Linked DNA regions of Candidatus Finniella inopinata. The protein of the gene in region 2 interacts with the protein of the main gene of each other region in a pairwise test. Links are inferred from orthologs where the notes say so. Each region holds a gene or a part of one and is shown on either strand. Other genes may lie near its edges.

Region 1 (3,297 bases), on a different replicon or contig from region 2:
GATTTTTGCACTAAGGGCTCTGCTCTTATAACTCCAGATAGCAATATTCGTGGCTATTGTAGACCACTCTTGACGCTCTGCATGTCTTTGCAAAATTTTGTAAACCAACTTGATGGCTTCATCATATTGTTTTGTAAGGTAGAGCGCCCATCCTACAGTTAACAACACTGGGGTGGTGCTTTGGTCAGGGGGGGTGCCTAGTTTTGCCAGAGTTTGTTGAAAACTCTCAAGATGAAATACGTCAACAAAACGATTGATTCCGTCTTTTTGTTCTACAATTAAATCAAAATCACAAAGGAACTGCGCAGGGCTATCTTTCAAAAAGTTATGCAGATCCTCCCAAAGAATTGGTTCCTTTTTTTCGAGTTTTGACACTAGAAAACCGCTGCTTCTTTTGCTTGCAAGAGACATCATATCTGGTTTGATGTCTGATGAAGCGGCATATGTAAGGCCCTGCAAGATCAACGTTAAGGACAATATTTTTACTATGGAATGCATGTATACTTTTTCCTCTGAAATGCTTGTTTTGGTTATGAATTTAGACTCGTACTGATATGTGTTAAAAACAGCTGCGTATAAAAGTATGAGACAATATCGATCTAAGTTCCATATGCAAAAAAGGCTTTTAAGGATAAAGCCGGAAGCTCTGATCCTGCCTTTTTTAATTATATTGGCATATGATCTATTGTTGTTGAAACGTGTTAGTTATTTTAGCTTTATTTTCTTAAATTTTTTTATCAAATAAAAAAAAGGTCTTTTGATATAAATTAAGGTGGATTTTTTCTTAAAGAAGCAATAAAGATAAAGGGTGTGATCAAGCTAAATATCATTGGTCAATTAAAATTTTTTATAATAAAATTTTACCCAACGACTTTAGGTTCCCCCAACGCTTTTTTGTAAAAGGATTATTGCTAGCTATGAACGGACATAAATCAAATACTCATGAACTTGACCTTAGACCACGCATTTCAGTTATAGGTGTTGGTGGAGCGGGGGGGAACGCTGTTAATAATATGATCCGGGCTAAGCTGGAGGGGGTGGAGTTTGTCGTCGCAAACACAGATGCGCAATCCATGGACCAGTCGTTGGTTATGCCTGAAAAACGTATTCAATTGGGACTGCATATTACCCAAGGTTTGGGCGCAGGATCTAAGCCAGATGTAGGACGTGCGTCCGCTGAAGAATCTTTAGACGAGGTTCTGGGGCATTTGCGGGGTAGCAACATGGTCTTTATCACGGCTGGCATGGGGGGTGGCACCGGAACAGGGGCAGCGCCCGTGATTGCCCGTGCTGTCAGAGAAAGTGGGATCTTGACTGTGGGTGTGGTCACAAAGCCTTTCAATTTTGAAGGGACACACCGTACCAGAATGGCTGAAAAAGGCATTGAAGAATTACAACAATACGTCGATACCCTGATCATTATTCCCAACCAAAATTTATTCCGGGTTGCCAACGAACACACAACGTTTGCTCAAGCCTTTGAAATGGCTGATAACGTTTTATGCTCTGGCGTTAGAAACGTGACCGATTTGATGATGCGACCTGGTCTTATCAATCTGGACTTCGCTGATATCAGAGCGGTTATGGCTGAAATGGGCAAGGCGATGATGGGTACTGGTGAGGCCGAGGGTGATCGCCGTGCGGTCGAGGCTGCTGACATATCGATTGATAATCCATTGCTTGATGATGTCTCGATGAAGGGCGCCAAGGGTGTTTTGATCAACATCACCGGTGGCTATGACATGACGTTGTACGAAGTTGATGAGGCTGCGAACCGGGTGCGCGAGAACGCCGACCCTGAAGCGAACATTATTTTTGGTTCCACCTTTGATGAAAAATTAAATGGGCGTATTCGTGTTTCTGTGGTTGCCACAGGCATTGGATCAAGTTTGGCTCAGCAAGCAGCGTGGAGAAATGCCGCCGCTGAGCAGATGTCTTCGTCTGCCTATATGGCAAAAGGACCAACGGTTAATGCTGCGCCTGCAGAGTCCTTGCAAAATGCAAGGCATGCTGTTTCGGCCGAACTAGATTTAGCAGCTTCACAAGAGGCACCTGCTCCAGCGGCTCCGTTAGGAACCAACCAGCAAGGCTACTATTCATCTCCAGCACCGTCTACAGCTCCTTTGGATATTCCCTCATACCAACAACAATCCCCTGGGTATGCTGAGCCATCGCCTAAGGTTGAGAGGAAACGATCTCCCTCTTTGTTTGAAAGGTTCACAGGGGTTGGACGTCAGCGTTCTCAAGAGGCTTCTATGGCTGAACAGACTTCAAAGGCACAACCTTCCGAAGATGACAGGGATCATGACGTTTTGGATATTCCAGCCTTTTTACGTCGGGGGAATCAGTAAGCACTCATGGCTCGTTTGACTGTTCTTACCGTCCCTGATGCTCGTTTGCGAGTGAAAGCTGTACCCATCTTGGGTGTGGATGACAACATTCGGCAGCTTATGGATGATATGCTAGAGACCATGTATGCTGAGGATGGGGCGGGGCTTGCTGCAACGCAGGTCGGAATTAATAAACGCGTGGTCGTGTTGGATTTGGAAGACCATGCGCCAGGCCTTGGTCCCTTAAAAATCGCCAACCCGGAAATAGTTTGGCGATCGGAAGACGTCCAAAAAAACTGGGAGGCTTGTTTGTCAGTACCAGGCCAAAGTGCACAGGTAGAGCGGCATACGGCCATTCGTTTGAAGTATCTGGATGAAAATAATACGACTCAGGAAAAAGACTTTGTCGATTGGGTCTCAGTTTGTTTACAACACGAAATTGATCATTTGCAAGGTGTTTTATATGTTGATCACCTATCGGCGTTAAGGCGAAATTTGTTAATTGAGAAGGCCAAGAAATTCAAGGCTTCTTAGTTATTTTATTGGCGAACCGTGCGTAAGTATTTTGAATTAATTTCAACTTTTATGGATTGCCAGGATTGTTTGCATAGGGATAATGTGTGAATTGGCCTCGTGCAAAATATGACGTTAGTTTGGTAAAAATTCATGAACAATTACAGAAGTGTTAAAGAATATAACCAGTCAATTCAAAAAAAACTTTCGGAAATTGCAAAACCCCTTGAAGACAATCTTTCTATTCGGTTTTTGACATACAGGCGTTTTTATAACGATGGGAATCTTCTTTATTTGTTTAATCACGAACAGTGGATGGATTATGTTCTTGGTTCATCAAATTGGGTCAGTTCAAGTTTTAAAAAGAAAATAAAACTGACAACGGAACAAGCCTTAATCGACAATGTATGGAGTGAAAAAGTTGATCATGAAGACCCTATTTTAGGTTCCCTTT
Region 2 (3,299 bases):
CCATTTTTTATTTCCTTCAGTTGCTGTCTTTTATACAACACTCAGGAGCTAAAAAACTCTCTTAACTTTGTGTCCAGTTTTTGGGGTGCAGGGCAATTCACCCCGACCTCTCTTCAAGAACACCTTCGCTGGTTGACGCGCAAAGCGAGCCCCATATTCACTTGACATTGAACAACACAGAGGATGTGTATGCTGAGGACTCGGTTGTAGAGACACGACAAAGCATTCTTGCATCCCCCAATTCCAGACAATACGCATATCAGAATTTGAAAACACAGATAGAAGATAGAAAGATTACAGACGAGAAATTGTTAAACATACTCTTTGCGCGTTGGCTTCTTGATCCAGATTTGGACAAACTCCATTTGGGATCAAATGAACCCAGTTTAGCTTGTGTTTTAATGAAAGTGATCCGTCCTTATGACGCAGTATACGATATTGTTGGTATCAGTAAAGATGCTGATAAAGATGTTTTCAAAGGCTGCTTTCGACAGTTAGGCAATGAGATATTTCAACTGGGTTGGTCTAAACATGATTATGAACAGGATAATATTTTTTTCAATCGTTCTCGTTTATACGAAAGCTTCAGTAAATCCCTACACGACCTGAAAAATATGAGCTTGCCAAGTGATATGCCAGTCCAAGCTTGCTGCACGTTACAATAGTTTTACTTCAATCCAAATAAAAAATATTCGATAATCTTTTGCAAAATCTTTATAAAATTTTTACTAAATAGGTTATTTTTTTTCTATTAGTAACTTTTATGGTCAAATTAAAATTTTCTATGTGTTTCAAGCGCAAGGTCTTATCGTTGATTTTTTCCCTTTTTCTCTGTTCGATCGTTTATGGATCTGACCAAGATGATATCTTCGATGATGAAAATTTCCCTGTCACTTTCGATAACAAGCTTCCTGAAAATGATAAATTGCTTCGCCCCATAGCCGTAAAAATAGCCATTTCTTTAAGCGAAACTTCTGCCCCCATTCCTTCTGTTAAATGCAAAGCACCAATGAAAGAAGCCACAGAAACGGGTGATAATGGCTTTTCGGAGATCTTTGCAGACAACTGTCAGAACAACACTTGCATTGTGAATTAGCGTTACCTATATGTTAAGGAAACTAACACACATAAAGCTGCCGGCATGCCCCTTCAAAACATCATTGGCCTAAGCCGTGAAGAACTGATCACCCATTTTCAAGCGCACCAAATACCGAAATTTCGGGTGCAGCAGGTTTGGAACTGGGTTTATCACCACGGCGTGACCAACTTTGATCGTATGCTAAATATATCAGCCGCCATGCGCCAACAGTTGCAGGAAGTGTTTGTTATAGAGCGCCCCCAGATCGCCACCTCGCAGGTTTCTAATGACGGCACGCAAAAATGGTTGCTGCGATTCAATGATAATCAAGAGGCCGAGACGGTTCATATACCAGAGGTTGACCGGGGAACCTTATGCGTCTCCTCGCAAATTGGGTGCACGTTAACCTGTAAATTTTGCCACACGGGAACCCAAACCCTGGTCCGAAACCTAACCTCTGCCGAAATTGTGGGCCAGATGATGGTGGCCCGTGATGTGTTTGGGGAATGGCCGTCGCCCGTGGGTAACCGGCACGTATCGAACATCGTCATGATGGGCATGGGCGAGCCGTTGTACAATTACGAAAACGTCAAGAAGGCGCTGCTCATTATTATGGATAACGAGGGGATCTGTTTGTCGCGGCGGCGCATTACCCTGTCAACATCGGGCGTGGTGCCCATGATGCAAAGGTGTGGCGAAGAAATTGGGGTGAATCTGGCTGTCTCGCTGCATGCTGTGCGCAATGACGTTCGTGATCACCTGGTTCCCTTGAACAAGAAGTATCCGGTTGAGGATTTGCTTGATGCCTGCAGGCATTATCCAGGGGCCAGCAACTCGCGGCGCATCACATTTGAATATGTCATGTTGAAAGATGTGAACGACAGCAATGCGGACGCCAAGGAATTGCTGCGCCTGATTCGGGGGATTCCCGCCAAAATTAACCTGATCCCTTTTAACCCCTGGCCCGGGTCGACCTTTGAATGCTCATCAGCGATGCGTATTGAAGAATTTGCCAGTATTATTCAAAGGGCCGGCTATCCGTCGCCCGTTCGAACCCCCCGCGGGCAAGACATTCTGGCCGCCTGCGGACAATTGAAATCGGCCAGCGAACGACAAAGGAAAAGTAAGTTGGTGGAGGCAGGTACACCGATGGCAGCTGCTTGAAGCACCCCACCAGAGCTCCGTTAATGAAATATTAATTTTAACAATTTATCTTAAAATAAGAGGTTTTTTAATGCGCGTTATGTGATCGGTGATAAAGAAAATGATTATCAATAAGTCTCCAATCACATTATTAAAAAGCTTGGGCGATAAAAGATTGGCCCAATTCCATGCAGAGCGCGCTTTTAAAAACGTCAAGGCTTACGCGCATTTTTTAGAAGGAAAGGGTTTAACAACCCTCCCCGCGGCTTTTGAAACGCTTCCGTTAATGAATAAGCAAAACTATTTATTAGCATCTAATTATTTTGAGCTTCTTGCTGACGATCACCACAAAGAAACCTTATATCTGCGTTCCTCAAACTTAAAAAATTCTTTTTTTTGGCCTCAATACAACACAACAGCCATGAAAGGCCTTCTTTTAAGAAGCTATGCCGAACTGAATTATAATATCTATACAGCGCCAACAGCTTGTATCATCGCCGCATCTTTAGGAAGCTGGGCAGGTGGCACCAGTTTTGCCTATTACGCTGAAAACGTATCCGACATTACCGAATATCCTTTCTCTGTTTTTACAGCCGGCAATAATATCGATGAAATTATCGAATTCATTCTAAAATATGAACCTCTGTACGAACAATTTTTGTTAGTTCTGTGCCCTTCTTTTATAACGTATATTCTTGATACCGTTGACAGCCTGGGCCTGCACGCAAAATTTCCCTTTCACAAATTAAGATTCAGTACCCTTGGTGAACCCTTTAATGAATCATTCAGAGAGCATTTAGACACGCTTTGTTGCCCAGCGGGCGCCGGGGTCGCAACCTCCATGCTCTCTATTTATGGAAGCGCCGACACAGACCTTCTGGGGGCTGAATCTCAGGCCTCTGCCGCTATTCGTAAACTTCTTTACCAAGACAAGTCCCTTGCCACCAAAATGGGGTACAATGGGATCCTGCCCAATTTTTTTCATTTTTATGCAATCGACTATTACATCGAAGAAATTGGCGGCGACCTGTGTATCACCAAATGGCAAGGAATTCCCCTTATCCGTTACAATTTGCAT

What was found.
Region 1: the proteins of rlmN (region 2) and ftsZ interact in binary tests that used the Escherichia coli proteins (3 or more experiments, as listed by UniProt). The link is inferred for Candidatus Finniella inopinata from one-to-one orthologs.

The regions. Positions count from the first base shown.
Region 1 is NZ_SCFB01000002.1:49,591-52,887, reverse strand. Bases 169-3,134 are described here. They hold ftsZ (cell division protein FtsZ), read left to right. Parts: upstream 169-917; coding sequence 918-2,351; downstream 2,352-3,134. Other genes in these bases: EQU50_RS01075 (helix-turn-helix transcriptional regulator), read left to right, coding at 2,997-3,134; def (peptide deformylase), read left to right, coding at 2,358-2,864; EQU50_RS01090 (tetratricopeptide repeat protein), read right to left, coding at 169-498. In the rest of the region: more of EQU50_RS01090, read right to left, coding at 1-168; more of EQU50_RS01075, read left to right, coding at 3,135-3,297. UniProt on the Escherichia coli protein: Essential cell division protein that forms a contractile ring structure (Z ring) at the future cell division site. The regulation of the ring assembly controls the timing and the location of cell division.
Region 2 is NZ_SCFB01000005.1:65,434-68,732, reverse strand. Bases 224-3,191 are described here. They hold rlmN (dual-specificity RNA methyltransferase RlmN), read left to right. Parts: upstream 224-1,141; coding sequence 1,142-2,242; downstream 2,243-3,191. Other genes in these bases: EQU50_RS03915 (phenylacetate--CoA ligase family protein), read left to right, coding at 2,343-3,191; EQU50_RS03925 (hypothetical protein), read left to right, coding at 812-1,096; EQU50_RS03930 (hypothetical protein), read left to right, coding at 224-665. Outside these bases: EQU50_RS03935 (helix-turn-helix domain-containing protein), read right to left, coding at 1-4; more of EQU50_RS03930, read left to right, coding at 81-223; more of EQU50_RS03915, read left to right, coding at 3,192-3,299.